2 regions of the Lentibacillus halophilus genome follow, and region 1 is predicted to be linked to the other one. Evidence: a T-box and tRNA genes for the amino acid it is inferred to sense, from the RefSeq annotation. Region 1 holds a T-box; the other holds one or more tRNA genes.
The links. A T-box is a leader RNA that pairs with one kind of tRNA and senses whether it is charged. The one in region 1 lies ahead of ACZ5Q7_RS09825 (valine--tRNA ligase), so its partner is inferred to be a tRNA-Val.
Positions count from the first base shown of each region.

Region 2: it has a tRNA-Val gene. The T-box ahead of ACZ5Q7_RS09825 (valine--tRNA ligase) is inferred to sense a tRNA for this amino acid. The anticodon was not compared.

Region 1 covers NZ_AP043750.1:2,004,808-2,019,999, forward strand. Annotated here, with positions in the region: gene hemA (glutamyl-tRNA reductase) at 1-157, shown strand, start outside; gene ACZ5Q7_RS09785 (cytochrome C assembly family protein) at 176-997, shown strand; gene hemC (hydroxymethylbilane synthase) at 1,020-1,949, shown strand; gene ACZ5Q7_RS09795 (uroporphyrinogen-III synthase) at 1,949-2,737, shown strand; gene hemB (porphobilinogen synthase) at 2,730-3,698, shown strand; gene hemL (glutamate-1-semialdehyde 2,1-aminomutase) at 3,733-5,025, shown strand; gene spoVID (stage VI sporulation protein D) at 5,195-6,361, shown strand; gene ACZ5Q7_RS09815 (phosphotransferase) at 6,542-7,609, shown strand; gene ACZ5Q7_RS09820 (hypothetical protein) at 7,606-7,794, opposite strand; T-box leader at 7,929-8,153, shown strand; gene ACZ5Q7_RS09825 (valine--tRNA ligase) at 8,210-10,861, shown strand; gene ACZ5Q7_RS09830 (ATP-grasp domain-containing protein) at 10,890-11,753, opposite strand; gene ACZ5Q7_RS09835 (ATP-grasp domain-containing protein) at 11,763-12,785, opposite strand; gene ACZ5Q7_RS09840 (bifunctional folylpolyglutamate synthase/dihydrofolate synthase) at 12,765-14,045, shown strand; gene ACZ5Q7_RS09845 (SPOR domain-containing protein) at 14,247-15,149, shown strand.
Region 2 covers NZ_AP043750.1:1,510,971-1,526,162, forward strand. Annotated here, with positions in the region: rRNA gene ACZ5Q7_RS07340 (16S ribosomal RNA) at 1-387, shown strand, start outside; rRNA gene ACZ5Q7_RS07345 (23S ribosomal RNA) at 537-3,461, shown strand; rRNA gene rrf (5S ribosomal RNA) at 3,618-3,733, shown strand; tRNA gene ACZ5Q7_RS07355 (tRNA-Asn) at 3,751-3,825, shown strand; tRNA gene ACZ5Q7_RS07360 (tRNA-Ser) at 3,827-3,918, shown strand; tRNA gene ACZ5Q7_RS07365 (tRNA-Glu) at 3,934-4,005, shown strand; tRNA gene ACZ5Q7_RS07370 (tRNA-Val) at 4,069-4,144, shown strand; tRNA gene ACZ5Q7_RS07375 (tRNA-Met) at 4,157-4,233, shown strand; tRNA gene ACZ5Q7_RS07380 (tRNA-Asp) at 4,248-4,324, shown strand; tRNA gene ACZ5Q7_RS07385 (tRNA-Phe) at 4,361-4,433, shown strand; tRNA gene ACZ5Q7_RS07390 (tRNA-Tyr) at 4,450-4,535, shown strand; tRNA gene ACZ5Q7_RS07395 (tRNA-Trp) at 4,546-4,619, shown strand; tRNA gene ACZ5Q7_RS07400 (tRNA-His) at 4,634-4,706, shown strand; tRNA gene ACZ5Q7_RS07405 (tRNA-Gln) at 4,724-4,798, shown strand; tRNA gene ACZ5Q7_RS07410 (tRNA-Gly) at 4,805-4,879, shown strand; tRNA gene ACZ5Q7_RS07415 (tRNA-Cys) at 4,902-4,975, shown strand; tRNA gene ACZ5Q7_RS07420 (tRNA-Leu) at 4,991-5,072, shown strand; gene ACZ5Q7_RS07425 (phosphatase PAP2 family protein) at 5,200-5,403, shown strand; gene ACZ5Q7_RS07430 (DUF4317 domain-containing protein) at 5,421-6,632, shown strand; gene ACZ5Q7_RS07435 (aldo/keto reductase) at 6,895-7,737, opposite strand; gene ACZ5Q7_RS07440 (LysR family transcriptional regulator) at 7,815-8,687, opposite strand; gene hpaI (2,4-dihydroxyhept-2-ene-1,7-dioic acid aldolase) at 8,938-9,870, shown strand; gene hpaE (5-carboxymethyl-2-hydroxymuconate semialdehyde dehydrogenase) at 9,903-11,417, shown strand; gene hpaB (4-hydroxyphenylacetate 3-monooxygenase, oxygenase component) at 11,446-12,921, shown strand; gene hpaD (3,4-dihydroxyphenylacetate 2,3-dioxygenase) at 12,935-13,924, shown strand; gene ACZ5Q7_RS07465 (FAD synthetase family protein) at 13,967-14,785, shown strand; gene ACZ5Q7_RS07470 (flavin reductase family protein) at 14,808-15,192, shown strand, end outside.

The DNA.
Region 1 (15,192 bases):
AGAAGAAGCGTTGGAATTGTTTGTTGATATTTTCGGAATTGAAGATGAGGTACGTGAGGAATTGAGTAAACAGGTGAAACAAAATAATGAAACAGGAAAAACAGATGAAACGTTATCTTTTCCCTTTGTGAATAATAATCCATCCACCACTCAATAAGAAGAAAGGGTCACCACTATGGATGAAGCAAAATGGTTTTATGAATTGATTCTTATTACGTATGGGCTGAGTCTGGTGGGGTATTTCCTTGATTTTATACAACATAACCGGAGGGCAAACCGAGTCGCCTTCTGGTTACTTTGTATGGTTTGGCTTATGCAAACCACTTTTTTATTAAAACAGTGGCTCATTACCGAGAGCTTTCCTGTTATAACATTGTATGACGGCCTGTCATTTTATGCTTGGGTGCTCATGACGTTTTCGTTAATCCTCAGTAAATGGTTCCGAATACAATCTATGTTATTTTTTATGAACTTATTGGGATTTTTTATTTTATTACTTTATATTTCAGGCAAAGCCAAAGAAGACATGCACATACAGGGTGTGGAGTTCGTTCATGAAATGCTGATCGCACACATATCACTGGCTTTGATATCATATGGTTTTTTCACTGTTTCTTTCCTTCTTTCCCTTATGTATCTCGTACAATATAAGTTTCTAAAGGAAAAAAAGGGATTCCACTGGATATGGAGGCTCGGGGATTTAAACCTCCTGGATGCGATTTCATTCAGGGCTGTCACACTTGGTGTCCCTTTATTGACCATGTCTATTATACTGGGGGTAGTTTGGGCGTATGTGGCCAACGCCGAATTTTACTGGTTTGATTTGAAAACAATCGGCTCGATCCTTATGCTGATTGTCTATATCATTTACTTACTGCTTCGTTTAGGAAAAGGATATCTCGGAAAATCCATCTCCATTTATAATTCAGCGGCGTTTTTATTGTTGCTGATTAATTTCTTTTTGTTCAGCATGCTATCCAATTTTCATTTACAATAGAATTATTGAGGAGGACGCTTGAATGCGCAAAATTGTTGTTGGTTCCAGAAGGAGCAACCTTGCTCTGACACAGACCGATTGGGTGATTGACCGATTAAAGAAGGCTGGGGCAAGCAATGAATTTGAAGTAAAAAAAATTGTTACAACAGGGGATCAAATTCTGAACGTAACCTTGTCCAAAGTTGGCGGAAAACGATTGTTTGTTAAAGAAATTGAAAAGGCCATGTATGAAAAAGAAATTGATCTTGCTGTACACAGCATGAAGGATATGCCTTCAGAAATGCCGGAAGGTCTTGCCATTACGACTATTCCTGTCAGGGAAGATCATCGGGATGCCTATATCGCGAAAAATAATATTCTATTGAAGGATTTGCCCGCCGGAGCTGTTGTTGGCACAAGCAGTCTTAGGCGTAAGTCGCAAATTTTGGCGACGCGGCCCGACCTTGAGATACAATGGATTCGTGGAAATATTGAATCACGCATCCGAAAACTGCATGAAGAGAATTATGATGCCATTATTTTGGCTGTATCTGGTTTGAAACGTGTTGGCTTAAGTGAAGAGCTTATTACCGAGTACTTGGAATCTGATGTGTGTGTACCATCGGCCGGACAGGGTGCTCTAGCCATTGAGTGCCGTGACGATGATAATGACTTGCACGCATTGTTGCAACAGATTAATGATCCCGATACAGAAAAAACGGTGACGGCTGAACGGACGTTTCTTCAACTTCTGGAAGGAAGTTGTTCGGTACCCATCGGTGCGTATGCGCATCTCGAACATAACGCTATTATCATTACTGCCTTTGTTGGAACACCTGATGGTCAAACCATCCTAAAGGAAACTGTCAGAGGAACTGATCCAGAGGCCGTTGGGTCGGAAGTAGCTGAAAAGCTGATCAGCCAGGGTGCCAAAGACATTATTGAAAACGTGAAACAGGAGCTTGATCTTTGATGCCTCCCAAGCTGTATGGAAGAAACATTCTCATTACCCGGGAAAAACAACAGGCGCAGATCTTTTCCGATAAGGTGCTCGAGCGTGGTGGTAACCCCAGCGTTGTACCTCTGTTAACCATTTCATGCAAAAACCATCAGGACGTTATGAAACCTCTTCAGGAGAATACGTATTTTAGCTGGCTGTTTTTCACAAGTGTCAATGGTGTTCACTGTTTTTTTCAGCTTCTAAATTTTTACAACATAGATAAAGCGGTGCTAGCAGAAAGCAAGCTTGCTGCTGTTGGCCAAAAAACGGCCAAAGCATTGGATGAATACGGTTATCAGGTTGATTTTATCCCGTCTGTTTACAATGCGGAAACAATGCGAAATGAATTCAACTATTCGAATACACACACTGATGAACACATTCTTCTTATTAAAGGCAACCGGTCGCGTCGTGTTCTGCCGGATTGGTTCAAAGAGCAAGGGATTCCATTCGAACAAATGGAAGTGTACGAAACAGCCCGCAATGACGCCTCGAAAGACGAACTGAACAGACAATTGCGGTACAATCATCCGGATATTATTACATTTACCAGCCCATCATCAGTTGACGCATTTATGACCTTGAAAGAGACGGCGATATCGGTGAATGCCACTATTGCCTGTATCGGGACAACAACAGGGGAACGGGCACTTGATTTCGGTTTTCGTTGTCCCGTGGTCCCCAATGAATTTACGATTGATGGAATGCTGGACCAAATAGGCCAATATATTGAACAGAAAGGATGGATGGATGATGAGTGAATCATTTAAACGGCATCGCCGACTTCGTTCGTCAGCAGCCATGCGTTCGATTGTACGTGAGAATGAATTAAAGATGGACGATTTTATTTATCCGCTTTTCGTCATGGAAGGAAACGATATAAAAAATGAAGTGCCATCTATGCCAGGCGTTTATCAACTGTCACTTGACAACCTAAAAGAAGAGGCGGATGAATTGCTGTCACTTGGCATCAAAGCTATCATGCTGTTTGGAATTCCCAGTGAAAAAGATGAACAAGGGACAGGCGCTTTCAAGGAAAACGGCATTGTACAACAAGCAACCCGTCTTATGAAAAAAGAGGCTCCGGAATTGCTTATTGTTGCTGACACGTGTTTGTGTGAATACACATCACACGGCCATTGCGGTGTCATTCACCATGAAGATGTGGACAATGATGAATCGCTGAAACTGTTGGCAAAAACAGCTGTGTCACAAGCTGAAGCCGGTGCGGATATCATTGCGCCGTCAAACATGATGGACGGATTTGTTGCTGTCATTCGCGAGGCACTGGATGAAGCAGGATATAACAATATTCCCATTATGTCCTATGCCGTTAAATATGCATCAGCTTTTTACGGCCCATTTCGTGATGCGGCTGACAGCTCACCACAGTTTGGTGACCGCAAGACGTATCAGATGGATCCATCCAATCGACTGGAGGCACTGCGGGAAACAGAATCCGATATTGAGGAAGGTGCGGACTTCCTGATCGTTAAACCGGCCATGTCATTTTTGGATATTGTCCGAGATGTGCGGAATCATTCGAACACCCCGGTCGTTGCGTATAATGTAAGCGGTGAATATTCGATGGTGAAAGCCGCTGCGTTGAATGGATGGATTGACGAGAAAGAACTAGTGCTTGAAAAGTTGACGGCTATGAAACGGGCTGGTGCGGATTTAATTATTTCCTATTTTGCTAAAGATGTTGCAAAGTGGTTATAACCGATTAACACATTTTTCATTGAGGTGATAAACGATGGGAAACATTGATAAGTCCAAACAGGAATATGAAAAAGCAGTCGATCTGATGCCCGGTGGTGTCAATTCCCCTGTACGCGCGTTTAAATCGGTCGGTATGTCCCCGATTTTTATGGATCACGGGAAAGGCTCAAAGATTACGGATATTGATGGCAACGAGTACATTGATTATGTGATGAGCTGGGGGCCGTTAATCCTTGGTCACGCCGATGAACGAGTCGTTTCCAAACTGAAAGAAGCAGCTGAAGGCGGGACCAGCCTTGGTACATCCACTGTTCAGGAAAATAAAGTGGCACAAATGATCATTGACCGTGTTCCGTCCATTGAAATGGTCCGCATGGTCAACTCCGGCACAGAAGCAGGCATGAGTGCATTGCGTGTTGCCCGCGGCTATACCGGACGAAACAAGATCCTGAAGTTTGAAGGTAATTTTCATGGTCATAGTGATTCACTGCTTATCAAAGCCGGTTCCGGTGTTGCAACTCTTGGCTTACCTGATAGCCCGGGTGTTCCGTCGTCCATTGTGGAAAACACCATAACCGTTCCGTATAATGATTCGGAAAGTGTTCGGTATGCCTTTGAAGAATATGGTGATGACATCGCTGCAGTCATTGTTGAACCTGTATCCGGGAATATGGGAGTCGTTCCATCCACAGAAGATTTTCTGCAGGAATTGCGGAGGGTAACGAATGATTATGGCTCCCTTTTGATATTTGACGAAGTGATGACAGGATTTCGAGTCGGTTATAACTGTGCGCAAGGCTATTTTGGTGTCACCCCTGATATAACTTGTCTTGGAAAAGTCATTGGAGGTGGCCTGCCGGTCGGAGCGTATGGTGGTAAACGGGAGATCATTGAACAGGTTGCACCGACGGGTCCTGTTTATCAAGCCGGTACGTTATCCGGCAATCCATTGGCTATGACGGCCGGATACGAAACATTGAATGCTTTGGATGAATCAACCTATGAGGAATTAATCCGGAAAGTGGATCGATTAGTGGAAGGGTATAAACAAGCTTCCATAGATTATGACATTCCGTTGCAGATTAATCGGGCAGGAGCCATGTTTGGTTTCTTTTTCACCAATGAGCCCGTCTTTAATTTTGAAACAGCTCAAAATGCAGATCTCGACTACTTTGCTCAGTATTATCGAGCCATGATTGACGAAGGCATTTTTCTGGCGCCATCACAATTTGAAGCTGTATTCATGTCAACAGCTCATACGGATGAGGATATTGACAAAACCATTCAAGCCGTACGTACGGCCTTTTCCAAAATCGAAACAAAATAGGTTTTCAGTAAAAAAGCTGTTCTGCAAAAGCCAGGGCAGCTTTTTTATAGCTTCGCCGAGAAAAATAGCAGCATGTTTTGTTTCCGTAGGCATATACCATAGGCACCAGACATATAGTTGCAATGAGACATATAAGCATAAGGATTATCGATTGAGGGGAGGAAGACCGTTGGAAAATGATCGTAATGTTTTTCGTTTTGAATTAAACGAATCCCTCTTTTTTGCCAGAGGACAGGAAGTCAGTGACATGATGGGGGTCTCATTGGACCCGGAAATTTCCATAGATTCATTTAGTGATTACATTTCCATCCGGGGTGTGATCGAGCTCAACGGTACGTATCAAAAAGAAACGATAGATGTTGACGAAACAGAAGATCCTTATGATGTAGATGATGATCACGCCCGTAAATACATGGAAAGAGTGAATGATATTGATGATAACCAGGCTGAATTCACACACCGTTTTCCAGTCGAAATTTCGGTGCCTGCCAACCGTGTAACAGATTTGGACGACGTAACCGTTGGTATTGAATCGTTGGATTATGAAATACCGGATGAACAGCAGCTAAAGTTAAATGCAGTTATCGGGATACATGGTATTGCTGATGAGGTCGACGTTACAGATGGAGCATCTTCAGAGGTGGATTCATCGTCACCTCCGAGGGATGATGAAACATTTGCATTTGATATAAAAATGGAAAACGAAGAGGAGAACACCTCAGAAACGCTTCATGATTCGGAAACGGCGCCGATATGGCCTGAGGGATCTGTTGAAGAAAGTAATCAGGAATCAGTCGTGGAAGATATCGGAAACGATGTTCAGGGTACCGCAGATGACGTTCAGGATAACGAGGACAACGCCCAAGATACCGGAGACGACACAGTTAAGAAAGACGATGACACACCAAATGAGAAAGATCGTTGGAAAGGGAAAAAAACACAAACACTGGCTGAATTTTTTGGAACAGAAAACAAGAAAACGTCCGGAGATGACAGTGTGGAAGCTGATGAAACGGATGGACAGGATGATAATCAGGAAAATGTGGATGAATCACCATCCTTAGCAACGATTTCCGAGACAGCTGATGTGGACGAACAAGGCGAAAGCACGGATGCAATCGTGTCTGATGCAGAAGATGTTCGCTATTTGGCGGATATGTTCCGACGTGACGAGGAAGAATCATTCGCTAAAATGCGGCTGTGCATCGTTCAGGAAACCGATACCGTCGAATCGATTGCCGAACGTTACGGTATATCCGCCCTGCAACTGCTGAGACAAAATCATCTGGGAGAGGAAAGTTTGGAAGAAGGACAATTATTATATATCCCGTCGTAAACAGAAACATAAGGCAAAACGTCAAACAGTGGATGTTTTAATCGTTCGCAAATTGGTTGTGGAAATTGACCACTGTTTATTTCCCGCCCACACATGGATTGCTCCACGTTTAGAGTAGGTATAACGTCCTTTTATGCATGAAAGAAACCTTTCTCTGCTCATTCACTGGAGCCATCCGTTATGTGTCTAACTGCGTGGGCATCGTTCTATCTGATCGGCAAGGTGGTGACCTTACTGGTGACAATGATTGAAAAAGTAGCCAACATGTATGGTATCTATCCCCGTTATATGGAGCAAATATCACCTCGTTTATTCAAGGTGAACGACGGGCGCTATGATTACGCATTGAAAAAAAGCAAGCTGACCGAGGAAACGATTCCATTGTGGGAGCATGTATTCCATCAAGCGTATAAGTTGTCATTGAGAGGTGTTTTGCCTGTTTATTTAACGAAGGAATCCAATCTGTATGCATCGGTCGATGGCGTTTGTTATTATATGATGCCGTGGATGCAGCGCTCCGATTTGAATCATGAGCAGCATCTACGCGAATCTTTTAATATGATTGGGGAAATTCATGCTGAAACGAGACAGGCACAGTCACCGAATGCCACCTTGGTCGATGAGAGATTTCGAGATTATCGCAGCCAATGTCAAAACCAGCAGCAAACATTGCTTGACTTTGTACAGCAATTTGAGCAGAACCGATTCATGTCTCCGTTTGAATTGCAAGTGTGCACGGATTATCATGTACTAACCCATGCACTGACAGAGTTGGATAGGCAGATCGACCGTTTCCTGGATGCCTGGGAAGAGGATCATCATTGGAATGTCAATTTGTGTCACGGGCATTTGCAATCTGACCATATTCTTGGTCGGGAGCGTCTCTGCATCGTCAATTGGGAAGATGCTCACTATGATCATGCTGTTACTGATTTAGTCCCATTGTTACAGGAACAGGTTCGTTACTACGATCAGTCGACCGAGAAATTAGCGCAATTATTTTCTTCGTATGAGCAGAAAAACCCATTAACAACTAAGGAATGGCATTTTTTGATGATTCATTTGCTGGATGTTTCCCGATACATACAGCTTGTTACAGACTATCGTTCCGCGCAGTCCAGACACTCTATGATTATGCAGCAACAAAAGCTTTTGCACACCCGACGTCAATTGCAACTTGGTTTGGATTGGTCTCTTTCTGCAAATAACGATAGTGCGGATGATCAAGAATATCCCGATGAATCTTAAATCCATTCGAAATAAAAAGCAAAGAAAAGACCGGCGAAAAACCCTGTCAAAAATACATCCAGTGATGTTGGGAATAATAATGTACGAATCAATTGAAAAACCAATATGGGCAGAGTTATTTTTTCAATAACAATGATGCAGCGTCTTGCCCACGGTGGTAGTCGGTAGCGGTAAAAACGTGCCATATTTTCTTCACCTCTTCCATTTTGTATCATTGTATGCATAACTGGATGGCTTTTGTGCTTATGTGCAATGAGTGACATAACAGTTGATTTTACCGATTATAAACGGTAAAATGTAATAACATAAACGACATAGCACAAATGCAGCAATAAGGAATAGTAGGCAATGACTGCCCAGAAGAGAGGGAATGCTGGTGGGATTTTCCCGGGAATGGTCATTTCTGAAGTCGCCCTTTAAGCAGCTTCTCTGAAAGAAAGTAGGAGAATGCCGGTATCACCGTTAACGATCAACGAGTGCATAAATAATGATTGTTTATGAACAAAGGTGGAACCACGGAAAGCAAATCCTTTTCGTCCTTATAACAGGACGGAGAGGATTTTTTATTGGTGAAACAGTTTAATGGAGGAGGCATATGCCATGGAAGAAGAGAACAAAACCGTTATGTCATCCAAATATGACTCAGCTAAGGTGGAACGGGACCGTTACCGATTTTGGGTGGACGGGAATTTTTTTGAAGCGGATTGCGATAAAGAAAAAGAACCATTTACCATTGTGATTCCCCCGCCTAATGTCACCGGCAAGCTGCACTTGGGTCATGCGTGGGATACGACGATGCAGGACACCATTGCCAGAATGAAACGCATGCAGGGGTATGATGTGCTGTGGCTGCCGGGTATGGACCATGCGGGCATTGCTACACAAGCGAAAATCGAGGCGAGGCTGAAAGAACAGGGGCAAAGCCGACATGAACTTGGACGTGAAAAGTTTCTCGAAGCTGCCTGGGACTGGAAAGAGGAATATGCTGATTTCATACGATCCCAGTGGGAAAAACTCGGTCTTGGCTTGGATTATTCCCGGGAACGCTTCACTATGGATGACGGATTATCAGCGGCGGTCCGGGAAGTTTTCGTCACAATGTATGAGAAAGGGCTGATTTACCGCGGACAATATATCATCAACTGGGATCCTGTGACACAGACAGCTCTTTCTGATATTGAAGTTGAGTACGAGGAAGTCGAAGGTAAATTTTACCATATGCGCTACCCCATAAAAGGCAGCAATGAGACGATTGATATTGCCACAACGCGTCCGGAAACGATGCTTGGTGATACAGCGGTGGCTGTTCATCCTGACGATGTTCGGTATAAACATTTGATTGGTCAAACGGTTATTTTGCCGCTTGTCGGTCGGGAACTCACGATTGTTGCGGATTGGTATGTCGATATGGAAATGGGATCAGGGGCTGTGAAAATAACGCCCGCTCATGATCCGAATGACTTTGAAATCGGCAATCGACACAATCTTGAGCGAATCCTTGTCATGCATGAAGACGGGAGTATGAATGAAAACGCGCTGGATTATCAAGGGCTTGACCGGTTTGATTGCCGAAAACAACTTGTGCAGGACCTTCAGGAACAAGGATTTTTGTTAAAAATTGAAGATCACGTGCATCAGGTTGGGCATTCGGAACGCAGTGGCGCGGTGGTGGAACCCTATTTGTCCACGCAATGGTTTGTCTATATGAAGCCACTTGCAGATGATGCCATTGCCTTGCAGCAGCAGGATGACGAAAAGGTTCATTTTGTTCCGGACCGATTTGAGCGCACGTATCTGCACTGGATGGAAAATATTAGAGACTGGTGCGTTTCTCGCCAGCTTTGGTGGGGACACCGTATTCCGGCATGGTATCACAAAAAAACAGGTGACATGTATGTAGGAAGAGAAGCTCCCGATGACCTTGAAAACTGGGAACAGGATGACGATGTGCTGGATACCTGGTTTTCATCGGCATTATGGCCATTTTCAACGATGGGTTGGCCTGATGACGATGCAGAAGACTTGAACCGTTATTTCCCGACTGACGTCCTTGTCACCGGCTATGATATTATCTTCTTTTGGGTAGCACGGATGATATTCCAGTCGAAACAGTTCACCGGCAAACGGCCCTTTAGAGATGTCCTGATACATGGGCTGATCAGAGATGCGGAAGGACAGAAAATGAGCAAATCACTCGGCAATGGCGTTGATCCGATGGATGTTATTGATCAGTATGGTGCCGATTCATTGCGTTACTTTCTCCTGACAGGGTCAACCCCTGGACAAGATTTACGTTTTCATTGGGAAAAAGTGGAGGCTACTTGGAATTTCGCCAATAAGGTTTGGAACGCATCCCGATTTTCTTTAATGAATATGGACAACTTTAGATATGAAGACATTGATTTGAGTGGGGACAAATCACTGGCGGATAAATGGATATTGACACGACTGAATGAAACAATTGAACATGTCACCAGGAATACGGATAAATATGAATTTGGTGAAGCAGGACGCCATTTATACAATTTCATATGGGATGAGTTGTGTGATTGGTATATTGAAATGGCCAAGTTGCCGTTATATGGAGATGATGAACACGCCAAAAAGACAACCCGATCGGTACTGGCGTATGTGCTTGACCGAACAATGCGCATGCTGCATCCTTATATGCCGTTCATTACCGAGGAGATTTGGCAACAGCTTCCGCACAAAGGAGACTCCATAACGGTTGCTAAATGGCCGGAGCCCATAGCGTCTTTCCATGATGAGGCAGCGGCAGATGAAATGAAGCGGCTTGTCGCTATCATCAAATCGGTGCGCAATAGTCGCGCAGAAGTGGACACGCCTATTTCCAAACCGGTTCAATTATATATTAAGGCTGAATCCGAAGCTATCGTTCAGGAGCTTGAATATAACCGCGGCTATTTGGAACGCTTCTGCAATCCAAGTGAATTAGTCATAGATACCGACTTAAAAGCACCGGAAAAAGCCATGTCTGCGGTTGTCACAGGAGCAGAATTGTTTCTGCCGCTGGAAGGGCTGATTGACGTCGATAAAGAAATCAACCGGCTGGAAAAAGAATTGGCTAAATGGACAGATGAAGTGGATCGTGTCCAGAAAAAGCTGGCTAATGAAGGGTTCACCAGCAAAGCACCGCAGAAAGTTGTTGATGAGGAACGGCAAAAAGAAGCCGATTATCTGGAAAAGCAAGCCAAAGTGAAAGCACGACTGGACGAACTCCAATCATCCTAAACAGCCATCCGATGAGCGGAAACACCTATCAATAGGCGTTTCCGCTTTTAATATAGGCCAGGAAGTCTCGGACGATATTCTTATCCGATACGGCGCTAAGTGTACGGGAACCGACGACGTCCTCGATTTCGTTGAACAGCAAACCGCCTTCTGTATCGAGAAGAAAATCGATTCCAGCCATGCCAAACCGGAAATAGTCAGTCATTTGATTGATCCGTTTTTTATCTTTCTCCCGCAGCACATACCAGGAAGCCGAGCCTCCAAGCTTATAATTAGCTCGGAAGTCTGTTTCGTTTTCCCGAAGCACGGCACCAATAATGTGTTTCCCTATGACAAACACTCGTACATCTTTTCCAAGTTGTACGTTTTTGGCGGACTGAAAAATAAAGTCACTTCCGGTCGGCCATTGCTCCTGTAATTGGTTCCATGATGAACTATCTTTCACCAATTTGACCTGCTTTCCACCCCGTCCGCCAGTATCTTTTATAACGAAGGGGAATGTCAGAGGGGGCTCATCCGGCAAACTGTCTGTATTGGCTGCAAAAATGGTATCCGCTGTCGGTATCCCTAATTTGCTCACATGAAAATGGGTTTGTGCTTTGTTATTGCAAATTGCCGCTGTTTCAGACGGGTTATAAACGGTAACACCCAGGGACTCTAGTTGCATACTTAGCATCGGATCAATCGTTCGTACAACAGCAAAATCAGGCCATTCAGCCGGTTTATTCTGAAAAAGAATCGTTCGTTTGTTCTTGAAAACACCTACTGTCATGTCTTCTCTGCGAATGAAATGCAGGTTGATACGCTGCAACCGTGCTTCTTTCAAAAACCATTCGATAAATGATTTGTTCTGTTTTGCATCAGCGTCATTGTAGATTAGCCACCCTTGCAAAGCAGCACCTCATTTCATTTTTTTGCGGATGTCATCAATCATGAAATCAGCAATATTAATTCCCGTACAGTCGTACATACTCCGAATATGAGCGTTGGAATTGACTTCGCAAATAATCGGCCGGTCTTGCTCGCCAAACAACAAATCCACCCCGGCAAAATCGGCACCTATCGCTTTCGTTGCTGCAATGGCGAGCTGTTGTTCGTTTTCGGATGGATGATATGGCTGCATCGTCCCCCCGGCGGTGACGTTTGCTCGGAAGTGATTGAATGCCTGTCGTTTCATGGCTGCAGCAACATGATCACCGACAACATGCAACCGCATATCCTTGCCATAACTGGACGCGACAAATTCCTGCAGCATAAACGGTTTTCCCTGCATGTCATGTATTTTGGCAAAAAGTTCTGCTTCGGTGGATACCATATGAACTTGTTCCCCGAATGATCCGAATGCTTCCTTTACAATCATAGGTAGTCCCAGCTGTTCAATTGCCGCCTTATAGTCCGTTGCGCTTATATCTGTTGTACGATGAAACGCCTTTGGTGCAGCAATCGTTTTAGGAATGGATAATCCGTTGACAGCAAACCTTTGGTACGAGGCGATTTTATCGTCGCTGCGGGCGATCGCCTCTGCACTGTTAAAAAGCCGGACTCCCAACCACTCGAGCTGCCTTGCCAAATAAATATCTTTATCCGCAAACACTGCGAAATGCGGTAATTCAGCTTGTTTGATGTGGAGCAATCCTATGGAATCGGTCTCCATAACGCTAAGCAATTCATCATTGCGGTATATGTCTATGGAAATGTGTTGTTCAGCGGCAGCCTGCTGTATTGTTTCAGCAAAATCTAGAAACTTATTTCCTTCCAGGTACCCGTTATAAATGACCCAGCCATGCAGATTCAATTGCTTTCGTCCTTTCTTTAATTTAATCATTGCTGCTATAATAAACACATTGCCAACACAATTGCGGCTAGTAAGGTAATACATCAATTTAGAAAAAGCGGTGTCAATATGTTCAGTTATTATTATCAAGTGGAGACCTTTTTCCATGATCGTAAACAACTTGGAATGAAACCCGGCCTGGACCGAACTCAGCAATTGCTTCAATATCTCGGCAACCCGCAAAAGCAGGTCGAAGCGGTTCACGTTGCAGGAACAAATGGCAAAGGGTCAACGGTACAGTATATCAAAAGCGGATTAATGGCAAACAACGTCCGTGTTGGGGTGTTTCAGTCGCCAAGCATGGATGGGATCAAAGGTCATATTTCGTTGGGTCATCATTATATTCCGGAAGAAACCATCATATCATTAATGAATCAGTTATATCCATGTATTAAGCAGATGGATCAGAAGCACCATGCACCAACGATGTTTGAAATTATAACCGCAATCGCTTTTGTTTATTTTAAAGATCATGCCGATATTGCGATCATCGAGGCTGGCATGGGCGGCCGCTATGATACAACGAATTGTTTTCAACCACTTATAGCCATTATAACAAATGTTGAAAAAGATCATACGGCATTTTTAGGAGATACGATAGAAAAGATAGCGTGGCATAAGGCAGGAATCATCCAGGAAAACAAACCGATTATTACCGGGGAAATAACGGAAGAAGCATATAACAGCATCGTTGCAGAGGCGCAACAGAAGAATGCCCCTATGCTGTCGGCCGGACAAGCATTTCAGACGGAAACAATATATGCTGATAAGCATAACTGGACCTTTCGGTGGAAGGCCGCGCATGAAGGTGTGCTGAATGTCTCTATTAAAGCAAGCGGCAGTCATCAGATCAATAATGCATCTCTTGCCATGATGACACTGTCCATTATGAGACGACGTGGTTTTCAGCTTAATTGGGGTAAAACGTTGCAAGGGTTGGCCACCGCTGTCATCCCAGGGCGGTTTGAATATGTTTGTCAAGACCCCGTTGTTATTGTCGACAGTGCTCATAATCCGGCAGGCGCTCAAGCATTAACAAACACCCTCGCCGTTCAATGTGCCGGTATGAATTGCCACCTTATTTTTGCTGCGTTCAGAGATAAAGACATAAAAGAAATGCTTCGCAGACTGGAGAATCAGTTTGCCACGGTTACACTGACAACCTTTGTTCATCCCCGTGCCGCAAGCACCACAGAGCTGTGTCAATACAGTCAGCGCTCGGACGTTCGACTGATAGATGATTGGAAACAAGCTGTCGACAATGTATATCAATTACAACAAAACAGTTGCTATGTTATAACCGGATCGCTACATTTTATTGCCAGTGTAAGGAAATATTTTGAAGGATGAGCTGATAGGAGATTAATGTAGTTTAAAAGGAATGGTTGTGTGATTTCCGCTTATCATCCAGGATAGCCGGTATTTTTCGTGAATGGAAATAGCACTGTTATATTATGTTGAAAGATTTTTTGAGAGTTTGACAATAATCGCCTTACTTTTTGTTTTGCCTGTGCTAGGCTTGACCAAACTGATGCATAGGAGGAAATCGGTTTGGTCAAAAAGAACCTATTTGTTTGGATGGATGGTCAAAAAGCTAGACTGAAGAACAAACATGCCAGTCCGGATAAAAAATATACCATTAAAGAATTTAACAGGGAACAAGCAGCATCGATTGACGACTCCGATATCCCCGAGTTGGTAAAACGAAAAGGTGTTGATGGGAACGATAGTTATTATTCTAGCCGCAAATCCAAGCTGAAGCCATTCAAGCCTCTATTGCTTGCGTCCATATCAGCTATTATCATCGGGTCATTCCTCGGTATTGTTATGCTGCAATTGTTCGTGGACATTGATAAAAGAATGAGTCAGCAAAACGCCTCCATACCAATGGCTGATGATAATGATAAGAAAAATGAAACAGAACAGATGGAAACAGCAACAATAGAATCGCAAACCGCATTTGTATTGCAGGCAGGGAAATTCACTGAAAAACCAAATGCGGATAAAATGGCAAAAGCGTTTCAGCAGGCAGGATTTGCAGCTATGATCTGGAAAAAAAACGACTCCTTTTTTGTGCTCTCAGGCATCGCTGAAACGGAAGAGCATGCTTCTCATCTGGCTGATACGATGACCGATAAAGGTTTGAAAGTATATGTGAAACCATGGAAGACATCCGAAAAAGAAACGCGCCTGCAGCAAGCTGAAAAGAAATGGTTGCAGACGTATCGCACGCAATGGAACAAGGCGCTGGAAACCGTCAGCAAAGGAAATAATGTAGCCGCTGAAGGATGGAAAGGCGTCGTTGGAGCCATCCCCGAAAAACAGGAACATATTAAAGATCTCACATCTTCAGTAAAAAAAGCATATGAAAACATGAAAAAGACGGATAAATGGAAGGATCATGCGCAGGTGCTGCGATTATGGAAACAGTTTCATCAAACCGTTACAAACTAATTATACGGAAGGCGGAAAAACAAACATTAAGGTATTTTTCAAA
Region 2 (15,192 bases), 490 kb from region 1:
CTGCCGGTGACAAACCGGAGGAAGGCGGGGATGACGTCAAATCATCATGCCCCTTATGACCTGGGCTACACACGTGCTACAATGGATGGAACAAAGGGACGCGAAGCGGCGACGTGATAGCCAATCCCACAAAACCATTCCCAGTTCGGATTGCAGGCTGCAACTCGCCTGTATGAAGCCGGAATCGCTAGTAATCGCGGATCAGAATGCCGCGGTGAATACGTTCCCGGGCCTTGTACACACCGCCCGTCACACCACGAGAGTTGGCAACACCCGAAGTCGGTGAGGCAACCATTTTGGAGCCAGCCGCCGAAGGTGGGGCCAATGATTGGGGTGAAGTCGTAACAAGGTAGCCGTATCGGAAGGTGCGGCTGGATCACCTCCTTTCTAAGGACGAATGAGAAAACGGATGTCATACATGGCTGTTTGGTTCAGTTTTGAGGGAGCAACCCTCATGAATCAGCCACCTTTGGTGGTTGTTGCACCTTGAAAACGGAATAAGAGCCATCCATTTCAATGATTAATAATGAAACGATGGTTAAGTGACCAAGGGCGCACGGTGGATGCCTTGGCACCGGGAGCCGATGAAGGACGGGACCAACACCGATATGCCCTGGGGAGTCGTAAGCAGACGTTGATCCGGGGATTTCCGAATGGGGGAACCCGCTGTCCGTAATGGGACAGCATGCGTATCTGAATTCATAGGATGCGCACGGCACACCCGGGGAACTGAAACATCTCAGTACCCGGAGGAAAAGAAAGCAAACGCGATTTCCCGAGTAGCGGCGAGCGAAACGGAACCAGCCCAAACCGGAAAGATAGCTTTCCGGGGTTGATAGGACACTCCATGGGAGTCATCAAGAAATGACTTAGACGAAACGGTCTGGAATGACCGGCCGGAGAAGGTAAGAGCCCTGTAGTCGACAAGCCATTTCCTCCGGAGTGGATCCTGAGTACGGCGGAACACGAGAAATTCCGTCGGAATCTGGGAGGACCATCTCCCAAGGCTAAATACTCCCCGGTGACCGATAGTGAACCAGTACCGTGAGGGAAAGGTGAAAAGCACCCCGGAAGGGGAGTGAAAAAGACCCTGAAACCGTGTGCCTACAAGTAGTCGGAGCCCGTTAATGGGTGACGGCGTACCTTTTGTAGAATGGACCGGCGAGTTGCGTTCGTATGCAAGGTTAAGTGGCCAACACGGAGCCGTAGCGAAAGCGAGTCTGAAGCAGGGCGCATAAGTATACGGGCGCAGACCCGAAACCGTGTGATCTACCCATGTCCAGGGTGAAGGTCAGGTAACACTGACAGGAGGCCCGAACCCACGTATGTTGAAAAATGCGGGGATGAGGTGTGGGTAGAGGTGAAATGCCAATCGAACACGGAGATAGCTGGTTCTCTCCGAAATAGCTTTAGGGCTAGCCTCAAGGCATGCGTTCCGGAGGTAGAGCACTGATTGAACGAGGGGCCCTCATCGGGTTACCGAATTCAGTCAAACTCCGAATGCCGGCAACGTAACACCTTGGGAGTCAGACCATGGGTGATAAGGTTCATGGTCGAGAGGGAAACAGCCCAGACCGCCAGCTAAGGTCCCCAAGTATACGTTAAGTGGAAAAGGATGTGGCGTTGCCCGGACAACCAGTATGTTGGCTTAGAAGCAGCCATCATTTAAAGAGTGCGTAATAGCTCACTGGTCGAGTGACGCTGCGCCGATAATGTAGCGGGGCTAAACGTATCACCGAAGCTGCGGATTGTTCATGCGAACAATGGTAGGAGAGCGTTCCGGGTGCTGCGAAGTCGGACCGTGAGGACCGGTGGAGCGTCTGGAAGTGAGAATGCCGGTATGAGTAGCGAAAAAAGAGTGAGAATCTCTTTCACCGAATGCCTAAGGGTTCCTGAGGAAGGTTCGTCCGCTCAGGGTAAGTCGGGACCTAAGCCGAGGCCGAAAGGCGTAGGCGATGGCTAACAGGTCGATAATCCTGTACCACCTCGTGAGCGTTGGAACGATGGGGGGACGCAGAAGGATACGGAAAGCGCACCGATGGATGTGTGCGTCCAAGCAGCAAGGGTGTTGGGCAGGCAAATCCGCTCAACGCATCCTGAGCTGTGACGGGGAGGGAAATCAAGTACCGAAGTTCCGGATTTCACACTGCCGAGAAAAGCCTCTAGTGAGTTCACAGGTGCCCGTACCGCAAACCGACACAGGTAGGCACGGAGAGTATCCGAAGGTGTTCGGGAGACCTCTCGTTAAGGAACTCGGCAAAATGACCCCGTAACCTCGGGAGAAGGGGTGCTCACTTACGTGAGCCGCAGTGACCAGGCCCAAGCGACTGTTTACCAAAAACACAGGTCTCTGCAAAGCCGAAAGGCGATGTATAGGGACTGACACCTGCCCGGTGCTGGAAGGTTAAGGGGATGCGTTAGCGCGCTCGGCGCGCGAAGCGTTGAACCGAAGCCCCAGTAAACGGCGGCCGTAACTATAACGGTCCTAAGGTAGCGAAATTCCTTGTCGGGTAAGTTCCGACCCGCACGAAAGGTGCAACGACTTGGGCACTGTCTCAACGAGAGACCCGGTGAAATTATACTATGCGTGAAGATGCGCATTACCCGCGACAGGACGGAAAGACCCCGTGGAGCTTTACTGCATCTTGATATTGAATGTTGGTGCAGCTTGTACAGGATAGGTGGGAGCCGTCGAAGCGTGAGCGCCAGCTTACGTGGAGGCATCCGTGGGATACCACCCCGGCTGTACGAACATTCTAACCCAGGGCCGTGATCCGGTCCGGAGACAGTGTCAGGCAGGCAGTTTGACTGGGGCGGTCGCCTCCCAAAAGGTAACGGAGGCGCCCAAAGGTTCCCTCCGAATGGTTGGAAATCATTCACAGCGTGCAAAGGCATAAGGGAGCTTGACTGCGAGACTGACACGTCGAGCAGGGACGAAAGTCGGGCTTAGTGATCCGGTGGTTCCGCATGGAAGGGCCATCGCTCAACGGATAAAAGCTACCCCGGGGATAACAGGCTTATCTCCCCCAAGAGTTCACATCGACGGGGAGGTTTGGCACCTCGATGTCGGCTCATCGCATCCTGGGGCTGTAGTCGGTCCCAAGGGTTGGGCTGTTCGCCCATTAAAGCGGTACGCGAGCTGGGTTCAGAACGTCGTGAGACAGTTCGGTCCCTATCCGTCGTGGGCGCTGGAAGTTTGAGAGGCGCTGTCCTTAGTACGAGAGGACCGGGATGGACACACCGCTGGTGCACCAGTTGTTCCGCCAGGAGCACGGCTGGGTGGCTACGTGTGGTCAGGATAAGTGCTGAAAGCATCTAAGCATGAAGCCCCCCTCAAGATGAAACTTCCCATCACGTTCAGTGAGTAAGATCCCTCCAAGACGAGGAGGTAGATAGGTCCGGGGTGGAAGCGTGGCAACACGTGAAGCTGACGGATACTAATCGATCGAGGACTTAACCACACATTTCACATTGGAATGGCCTAATGTTCTTATTCCGTTTTCAGGGTGCAATTGAAAAAAACCCTTGCATTTTTCGACGATAACGGCTATAATGATCCTTGGCCTTGATAAATATCGGGTTTGGGCATCCATTATCGTTGATTGTCACAACTTAGGTCTGGCGGTATTAGCGGAGAGGACACACCTGTTCCCATGCCGAACACAGCCGTTAAGCTCTCCAGCGCCGATGGTAGTTGGGGCTTTGCCCCCGCGAGAGTAGGACGCCGCCAGGCGATACCATTTGGATTATTCCACAGTAGCTCAGCGGTAGAGCTATCGGCTGTTAACCGATCGGTCGCAGGTTCGAATCCTGCCTGTGGAGCCATGGAGAGCTGTCCGAGTGGTTGAAGGAGCACGATTGGAAATCGTGTAGGCCGTTATCACGGTCTCGAGGGTTCGAATCCCTCGCTCTCCGCCATTACAATTTAATTATGGCCCGTTGGTCAAGTGGTTAAGACACCGCCCTTTCACGGCGGTAACACGGGTTCGAATCCCGTACGGGTCATCTTTCACTTAAATGTTTTAGATGAAGGCATAAGTCTTGTAACATTTGCACTTATCGTGCATCGGAGGATTAGCTCAGCTGGGAGAGCACTTGCCTTACAAGCAAGGGGTCGCAGGTTCGAGACCTGCATCCTCCACCATAGTTCATACATCGCGGGGTGGAGCAGTCTGGAAGCTCGTCGGGCTCATAACCCGAAGGTCGCAAGTTCAAATCTTGCCCCCGCAACCAAAGTTATTCAAACTGGTCCGGTAGTTCAGTTGGTTAGAATGCCTGCCTGTCACGCAGGAGGTCGCGGGTTCGAGTCCCGTCCGGACCGCCATTTAAATAATTATTATTACATAAAATTGTTGTTTGCGGCTCGATAGCTCAGTCGGTAGAGCAACGGACTGAAAATCCGTGTGTCGGCGGTTCGATTCCGTCTCGAGCCACCTTCTTAATCAGTATGGAGGGGTAGCGAAGTTGGCCAAACGCGGCGGACTGTAAATCCGCTCCCTCAGGGTTCGGGGGTTCGAGTCCCTCCCCCTCCACCATATATTTAATAGGGGTATAGTTTAATGGCAAAACGAAGGTCTCCAAAACCTTTGATGCGGGTTCGACTCCTGCTACCCCTGCCATAATATACATTATGGCGGTCGTGGCGAAGTGGTTAACGCACCGGATTGTGGCTCCGGCATTCGTGGGTTCGATCCCCACCGGTCGCCCCTTCACTTTATAATATTGGGCTATAGCCAAGCGGTAAGGCATCGGGTTTTGATCCCGTGATTCGCTGGTTCGAATCCAGCTAGCCCAGCCATTATATGCGGAAGTAGTTCAGTGGTAGAACACCACCTTGCCAAGGTGGGGGTCGCGGGTTCGAATCCCGTCTTCCGCTCCATTTTTTCTTTTATTTCCCTTTTGGCGGTATAGCCAAGTGGTAAGGCAGAGGTCTGCAAAACCTCTATCACCGGTTCGAATCCGGTTACCGCCTCCATGAATTGACCCATATGCCGGTGTGGCGGAATTGGCAGACGCGCACGACTCAAAATCGTGTTCCTACGGGAGTGTGGGTTCGAGCCCCACCACCGGTATCGATATAAAGGCTTACTGACGGTATTTAGGCGACTAGATACCGTCTTTTTTACGTTCAATTATGGGTAGACGTCAGGAGGCTAGTCGTTTAACCACCCGCGCTTCCCACGAAGGAAGTGCTTTTTTATGGGGATAAACCGACGGGAACACCAACTAAACCCGCGAAAAACAGAAAAGCAATTCAGATTGTACGTGGGGCATCATTATCCAACAGACGTCATAGCTGGAATTATTGTTGGAATTGTATCGACTTATCTTTGTCCAGGAGTATATAATAGAATTTCACATAACAAACATCAGCGTACTTCTGCAATATATATTGATCACTAGCTTAGGAGTGAACACTATTGAACAAAAATGATATCGCACACTTTCGAAAACAATTCAAAGTGAATAATGACTTATTAAAAATTAGCGAAATATTTAATGTGTACATTATGAAAGAATCGAGTGACATTTATCACCAGGAAAGTTCATCATTTGATTTGCTGGAAGATGAACAGAAAGAGTTATTTTTAGACAACTTTAAAAAAGTACTATCAGGCCAGTTGGATCAAAAGTTATTTGAATTGAAGTTCCAAAGCGATGTGGAAAATAACAGTCAGCTCATTCTCCACCACGGTCTCTTAAGTAATGATACGGAAGAATGGAAGCGTCATATGCTTCAACTGGTCGAGAAAATGCTGAAAGACAAGCAATATGAAATGGATGTTGTTGTAACCTTTATACGAGGGGAATATATGAAACCAATGAAACGAAATGAAGAGGCGGAAGAAAATGAGCGCGACACGGTTTATTCCCATCCCTTTATTTTATGTAGCATGAATAAAACACAAGATCCGAAAAAGGAATTACTGTTTGATTATGTTGAAAAGGAGTTCAAATATAATGTCGTCGTAGATCCCATTATTAACCTGAAGGCTCCTATATCAGGATTTCTATTTCCCAGTTTTACGGATAATGCTACGGATGTTAATCACGTACTTTATTCGGCAGGGAAAGCGAATGAACCGAATTATCATTTCATAGAAGACGTCTTAAATGCGGAAGAGGTCGTAACTGCCGAAGAGGATAAGCTTGTTTTTGAGGAAGTTGTCAAAAAGGTAGCGGGTGACCAAATTAATACATCAACACTTTCAAATGTCTATGAAGAGATTCATCGGGCTGTGGAAGAAAATGAAGAGGAAGATGATGTAGCGAAATTAGACTACAAAGATGTAGAAAATGTTTTAAAAGTGAGTGGCGTAGAAGATGTCAATACAGAAAAAGTGGAGTCAGCATTTAAAACAGTGATTGATGATGAGTCGTATGAGTTAAAAGCAAGTAACATTGTCCCAAAATATTCTTCCAAGTCGATTAAAATAAAGACAAAAGTAGCGGATATCTCCATTGGTCCGCAAGACTTAAGCTATGTACGTCAAGTTGAATGGAATGGGAAACGCTGTTTAATGATTGAAGTGGAAGAAAACACGGTGATTGAGGGTTTCGAAATGATTCCGGAAGCTTTATTCCAGAAAGCCAATGAGAACGAAGAAGAAGATGGGACCGATAATAAATAATTAAAGCCTTTTGAGGTAATATGCCCACCTTTTTAGGTGAGCATATTACAATGAAACAGGTTCTACTAAACACTTGCCCTGAGTTAAGAACGATTCCGGCGGTGTCGTTCTTTACCGCCTTTCATATCATTTAATTCTTCTTTGCTTTTATTTTTTTTCTTCTTGCCTTTATCAGTACTCATCTTATTCCTCCTTTACTCATAGTCTGGCTTAAATGCCGAATATCATGTAAAGGTGGAACAGTTTGTTTGAATCCATTGGCTTAAAACTCTTCGTACACAGCTGGATTTTGGTCATTCATGCGGCCATCTTCACGTGTCAATTTGTCCAATGCCGTCATATCAACATCATCCAACACAAAGTCAAAAATAGCGATGTTTTCCAATTGCCGGCTGATTGATGCTGATTTCGGGATGGCAACAGCACCATGCTGAAAGTGCCAGCGCAAAATAATTTGTGAAGCGGACTTGCTGTGTTTGGCCGCAATATCGTTAATGGTTTTGTTATTAAATATGTTATTCGTCCGGGCTAAAGGACTCCATGATTCTGTTACAACACCATGTTGTTCATGCCATGTCCTCTGTTCTCTTTGATTAAAGAAAGGGTGTAATTCAACTTGATTGATACTTGGCAGCACGCCTGTTTCCTTTTCAAGCCGTTCAAGATGCTCCGGAAGAAAATTGCAAACACCAATGGAGCGGATCAATCCCCATTTTTTTGCATCAATCAAAGCTTGCCACGCCTCCACGTACTGATCTTGTATTGGGTTGGGCCAGTGAATTAAGTATAAATCATAATAATCAAGGTTTGCTCGATAGAGTGATTCCTGAATCGTCTTGATTGCTTGATCGTAAGTGTGATAACGACCAGGAAGCTTTGATGTAATGCGTAATTCCTCACGAGGTATAGATGTCCGCTGAAGCGCCGCACCTACTGTTCCCTCATTTTCATAATTGTAGGCTGAATCAATTAAACGGTATCCATGATTGATGGCGCTTGCGACGGCAGCCGCACCATCATTGCCTCTCAATCTGAAGGTGCCGAACCCAATCGAAGGTATTTGAAAGCCATCATGCAAGGTGATTTCTGGTATTACTTTAGACAATATACCACTCCTTATAAGGTTTGTTGGAAAATTCCCTATCCCGAAGTTCGTTAAACATTAGAAAATGGAATTCGAAATTAAAATAGGTCAATAAAGCTTCTGACACTTTTTGAAATATAGCGATCTTTTAACCAAATGATGGAGGACTTAGAAATGATCGTTGTATCCTTAATTTGTAACTTTCTTATGTTGTCCTGATGTCGTTCCTTAATAGCGGACTCCGGAATAATGGTTGCACCAATTGCCTCATGGACCAGTCCTAAAATCATATCAACATCAGGACATTCACCAACAATATTTGGTTCTAGTCCTTTATTTTCAAATTGGTTCATAATGACTTCGTATTGCCCTACACCAGTAATTCGATGAAGGAGTAAAAGTGGTAAACCGGCCAGTTCATTCAATGAAATCTCATTTTCGTAATTACCTAAATGCCAAGACTCGGGAGCAATAACGACGTAATCTTCATCAGATAAATCGTGCGATGAAAACGATTTCATTTCTAACGGATGTCGCACAACAGCAAGATCGATCTCTCGATTATGAAGCAATTCCGTAAGCCGGGACGTATCTCCTTCCCGTAAATCGATATTAACTTCCGGGAACTGACTCCGAAATTCTTTTATGGGGTGAACTACTTTTGAAAAACAAGATTTTACACAGCCAATGGAAAGTTTTCCTTTAAAGCCTTTGCCTGTTTCTTTTACTTCCATTGCCGTTTCATCCAAAAAATGAAATATATTTTCCGCCTTTTCATAAAGAACCATCCCAGCCTTTGTCAATTCCATTTGTCGCCCATTTCGTTCAAGAAGTGTAACCCCCAATTCATCTTCCAATGATTTTAACGTTTGGCTGAGCGGTGGTTGTGCCATATGGAGCTTCTTTGCTGCACGGGTAATTTGACCTTCATTTGCAATGGTATAAAAATAATTCAATTGACGTATATCCATGGATGACACCTCATTGTATATGAAAAATATATAAAATAATATCATCAGATATTTATAACATTATATAAAACATCTTTTATTTTTTCAATGTTCACATGCAAAGACGAACATATGATACTAAAAATCAAAACATTATGTATACTTTTTTTATATGTTAGAATAATATTTTAGATATTTTTAATATATTTTCTAATGTGGTATTATTAACTCAGAAATAAAAATTCTAATTATTTCAAAGGAGGCAAATCGAATGGAGAATATTGACGCTGTGAAACAACGTATTCGGGGAGCTTCTGTTGTTCCTGTTATTACACCTTTTCATGAAAGCGGATCCATCGACTTTGATGCATTGAAAAATATGATAGATTGGCAAATTAAAAGCGGTAGTCATGCTATATCCGTTACAGGGACAAGTGGTGAACCGAGCTCTTTAACCACCGAAGAACGGGTGCAGGTTATGGAAACAGCGATAAAAGCAATCGACGGCAGAGTTCCATTTTTACCGGGCACAGGTTCCACTAACCACGATGAAACAATGTATTTAACGAAAAAAGCTTATGAAATTGGAGCAGATGCGGCACTCGTTATCGTTCCATATTACAATAAACCAAACCAAGAAGCCTTGTTTAAACATTATAAAACGGTTGCGGATTCAGTAGACCTTCCGATTATCGTTTATAATATTCCGGGTAGAACTGCGGTGAACTTGCACGTGGATACGCTGGCTAAATTAAGTCAGGAATGCCCGAACATTATTGGTGTTAAAGAGTCCAATAAAGACTTTGAACATGTCAACCGTGTATTGCTCAAATGCGGTCGGGACTTCCTGCTGTACTCTGGTATCGAACTGTTATGCTATCCAATGTTAGCTATTGGTGGGGCGGGGTCGATTAGTGCAACCGCTAACGTTGCCCCGACAAAAGTTGCCGAAATGCATAATGCATGGAATGAAGGCGATATCAAACGAGCGCAAGACTTGCACTATGATTTGATGCCATTAAATGATGTCCTGTTCAAGGATACAAATCCGGCACCGGCCAAGGCAGCGTTGGGCATGTTAGGAAAGATCAACCCGACATTGAGAATGCCGATGGATGTTCCGCCAAAAGAAGTACAAGACGAGATCAAGAGTGTACTGGACAGCTATGGTTCCGAACTAAAAGATGCCGCCGCAAACAAATAAACGAATTACCTGATTAAGGAGTGAATGTGCACATGACACAACAACCAGTCAAACAAAAACTACCTGAAAACGTGGATATTAAGGATATCAAACTTTATATCAATGGTTCATTTGTGGATGCGGAATCGAAAAAACAATTTGAAAACGTCAGTCCTTACTCGAATGAAAAAATTAACCAGGTAGCTGAAGGTGACAAATCGGATATTGACAAAGCAGCGGCAGCCGCTGATGCAGCATTTAAAGGTGAATGGGGCAAGATGAAAGTGGCTGATCGGCTGGAGTATATCAAAAAAATTGCTGATGTTATTGATGAAAATATCGAGGATATTGCTCCGTTGGAATCTTATGATACAGGATTGCCGATTAGTCAAACGAAAAAAATGGTTGCCCGGGCCGCCCGGAACTTTCGCTTTTATGCAGAAATGGTCGCAAGTCGTTTGAACGGGGAAGCCTATCAAGTGGATGACCAATTTATTAACTATACGATTCATAAACCGATTGGTGTCGCAGGTTTAATCACACCATGGAATGCTCCATTTATGTTGGAAACATGGAAACTTGCTCCAGCACTGGCAACTGGAAATACCGTTGTATTAAAGCCGGCGGAATGGTCTCCGCTAACAGCTAATAGATTAGCAGAATTAATCGACTCAGCCGGGCTTCCGGACGGTGTATTCAATGTTGTTCATGGCTTTGGCGAAACGGCCGGAGCGTCTCTGGTATCCAATGAAGATGTCAAACTGATTTCGTTCACTGGTGAAACAGCCACTGGTTCCGAAATTACCAAAAACGGAGCAGACACATTAAAACGGTATTCCATGGAGCTGGGCGGTAAATCCCCGATAATCGTTTTTGACGATGCAAACTTTGAACGTGCATTGGACGCTTGCACATGGGGGATATTCTCATTCAATGGGGAACGTTGCACGGCCAACTCGCGCTTGTTCCTGCATGAGTCCATTTACGAGGATTTTGTATCAGCGTTGAAGGAACGTATTGAAAATATTGTGGTTGGAGACCCAATGGATGAAACAACACAGGTTGGACCGCTAATTTCAACAACACATTATCAGAATGTTAAACGTTATTTGGAAATCGCTGAAGAAGAAGGAGCGGAAGTCGTGAGTGGAAACGTTCCCGAAAGCATGAAAAGTGGCAACTTTATTCCACCAACCATGATTTTGAATGCAACAAATGATAAAACTGTTGCTCAGGAAGAAATATTTGGACCGATTTTAACGGTAATGACATTTAAAGATGAAGATGAAGTGATCGAGTTGGCTAATGATATTGACTATGGCTTGGCAGGTTATGTATGGACACAGGATATTCAGCGTGGTCATCGGGTTGCTCAGGGGGTTGACGCCGGAATGCTTTGGATTAATTCCCAAAACGTCCGTGACTTGCGTGTTCCATTTGGAGGCTCCAAATCAAGTGGTATTGGCCGAGAAGGCGGGCATTATGCATTTGATTTTTATACAGAAGCACAAGTTGTTCATGTGGCGCTGACTGATCATCATATACCCCAATTCGGCAAGAAACAATAATGAAGAACATTAAAAGGAGGAAAAATATATGCCAGCAAAGACAGGACAGCAATATATTGATCGGCTAAAGAAAGCGAATAACAATGTGTACATTCATGGTGAAAGAGTAAACGATGTCACTGAGCATCCTGCATTTAAAAATGCTATTCAATCAATGGCTAAATTATATGATTTGCAACATGAAAAACCGGAAAAAATGCTTTACACTAATCCAAATACTGGAAATAGCGTTGGCAAAACCTTCATGACACCAAAGACAATTGATGATTTAATCCAGAGACGTGAAGCAATTATGGAATGGCAAAGCTTGTCTAACGGATTAATGGGTCGCTCACCAGATTACTTGAATGCTGATGTAATGGCCATGGGTGAAGCTAATGAATTTTTTGCTGAGGGCGATCCGATGTTTGCGGAGAACGCTAAAAACTATGCGGAATATGCACGTGAGAATGATATCAGTTTGACGCACACACTGATCCATCCGCAAGTTAATAGAGCTAAAATGCAAGCTGAGCAAAATGATGCGAATGTGGCGCTTCATCTTGAAGAGAAAACTGACGAAGGAATTATTGTTGATGGTATCAGACTATTGGCAACGCAAGGCGGTATTACGGATGAAATTCTCGTCTTCCCGTCTACTGTTAAAAAGTCAGGCGAACTCGATGACCCGTATTCCCTTGCCTTTGCGATTCCTAATAATGCGCCAGGACTGAAATTCTTGTCACGTGAGTCATTTGACCAAGATAAAAATAACTTTGATCATCCATTAAGCTCGAATTTTGAAGAAGGCGACACCATTGTATCTTTTGATCATGTATTAGTACCTTGGGACCGTGTATTTATATGTGAAAACTCGTCCATTTGCAACCGTGCCTTTGGCGAAACAAATGCTGTTGCTCATATGTCTCATCAGGTTGTTGCAAAAGGCGTTAAGAAAACAGAATTCTTGCTTGGTGTTGTCCTGACACTGATGGATTCCATAGGCATTGATGGATTCCAGCACGTAAAAGACAAAGGCACAGAAATCATGCTTAATCTTGAAATTATGAAATCACACCTGTATCGTGCTGAGCATAATGCTCAAATCGATAAGTGGGGTATGATGACACCTGACTTTGAAGCACTGGATGCAGCACGTAATTGGTATCCACGTATTTATCCACGGATGGCTGAAATCATTCGAATTCTCGGCGCATCGGGATTAATGAGTTTACCGACGTATGACGATTTTAATAATGATGAGATTGGTCCAATTCTTCACAGAGCCATGCAAGGTAAGAATGTGGAAGGGTATGAGCGTGTACAAATCTTCCGTCTGGCATGGGACTTGACCATGAGTGCTTTCGGAAATCGTCAAACGCATTATGAGTATTATTTCTTTGGTGATCCAATCAAAATGGGTATGACCTACTTTGATAACTATGATAAACAACCGTATAAAGATAGAGTTCAAGAATTCCTAAATAGCATGAACGTCTCAAAGCCGGGAACGGTTCAATCGTAAAGGAGGGAAATGAATGAGCCACTCATTTAACATCGTCCGTGCAGCACGTGCGATTATCAATGTAACAGATTTGGATGCTTCAAGAGATTTTTACGTCAATGGACTGGGGTTTATTGAAACTGAAGCGGACGAACGGCATATCTATTTAAGAGGATTGGAAGAACGGGGACACCATAGCTATGTTTTACAAAAGTCGAATGAGCCAGGTGTCGAAGTCATTAGTTATAAAGTTTCCCAAGAAAACGATCTTGATGAATTGGCCGCCTTCTTTGAGACTAAAGGAATGGAGCCTGTATGGATGGAAGAAGGAAGTCAGCATGCGGTGGGCCGCGCCCTCCGTGTGCAGGATGTTTCCGGTATTCCGGTTGAATTCTTTTATAAAATGGATAAAGTTGAACGCATGCTGCAACACTTTGATAAATATCAAGGCTCCAAGATGCAGCGGATTGACCATTTTAATTGCATGGTTCCGGATGTGCAAAAAGCGTATGATTTTTATACCAACGAATTAAACTATCGTTGTTCAGAATATACGGCAACCAATGACGATTCCGTTTGGGCAGCTTGGTTATATCGAAAACCAACTGTTCACGATGTAGCTTTTATGAATGGAAAAGGACCACGCCTGCACCATACTGGCTTTTGGCTAAGTGATCCTATGTGTGTTATTAATACGTGTGATGTGCTCGGATCACTGGGATATGCGTCTAATATTGAGCGCGGACCCGGTCGTCACGGTCTATCAAATGCCTTTTTCCTTTATTTACGGGATCCTGATGGCAACCGTGTGGAACTTTATACGGGAGACTATTTCACAGGAGATCCTGATTTTGACCCTATTCGCTGGGATTTGGATGACCCGCAGCGTGCCACATTCTGGGGACATGAACCACCGGAAAGCTGGTTTAACGAAGCGATGCAATTTCTTGACGTGAAAACGGGCGAGAAAATGAAAGTTGATGAAGGCACATTGTCACAAAGAATGCCGAGCTTTATGAATTAAATCATGACACAGTACCAGTACTGACTTAGGAGGAAAACAAGGATGCAAATCGTTTATTTATCACACCCGATAGAGCAAGCATTTACAAATGAGCAAGTCATGGCAATTGGTTTTTTTGATGGGATTCATCTGGGACATCAGGAATTGCTTCATCACGCAAAGCAGGTGGCGGAAGAAAAGAAGATTTTGTTTACAGCAATGACATTCAGCCCGCATCCGGATGAAATCATTAAAGGAGACAAAAATCGAAAATATTTAACGCCTTTGCCCCAAAAAATTAAAAAAATGGCTGAATACGGTGTGGAAAAATTATATGTTGTTACATTTGATAAACGATTTGCATCATTGCCTCCAATAGAATTTATTAATCATTATATTATAGGGACCCATTCAAAACATGTTGTCGTTGGATTTGATTTCACTTTTGGATTTAAGGCACGAGGTGACACACAATTTTTGAGAGATAAGTCACAATCTTGTGGTTATGAATTGAGTGTTATTGATAAAAAAACCTATATGGGTGAAAAAATAAGTTCCACACTTTTAAGAGAACTTTTAATGGAAGGAAAAGTTGCCAGTATTCCCCATTATTTGGGTGAAAATTACTGCGTGAATGCCAACGTAACAAGGGAAAACGGCGACTTTGTAACAGTTGCTGCTTCCGAACGTTACTTGCTCCCCAGCCACGGTGAGTATTATGTGAATATTATAGTGGGAGAAAGCGTTTACAATGGTGTGTTTTACCGAAATAAGCTTACTGAAAATGAATGTTTAGTAAATGATTCAGGGATTAAACAGGGAACAGAACTGACAATTGAATTTCTGGAAAAAGTGCATGTTGAGAGTATGGTTTCTTCATGAAAAACAAGAAAGGAGAATGGTGATGGATAAAAGAACATTTCGGAATGCAATGGGAAAGTTTGCGACGGGCGTTACGGTGATTACAACGAAAGTAGAGACAGAGACTCGTGGGATGACCGCCAATGCATTTATGTCTGTATCAATGGATCCTGAATTGATCACGATATCTGTGGATAATAATGCAGTTATGCTTGATAAAATTAAAGAATCCGGAAAATTCGCCGTTAATGTGCTGTCTAATGAACAACAAAAGATCTCGATGCATTTTGCCGGTCAAAAAGAATCGAACGAAGAAATTGATTTCGATACGATTAACGATGTGCCAGTCATAAAGAATGCTTTATCTTCTGTTGTATGTGATGTTGATCGAACCTATGTGGTTGGTGATCACACGCTGTTTATTGGAA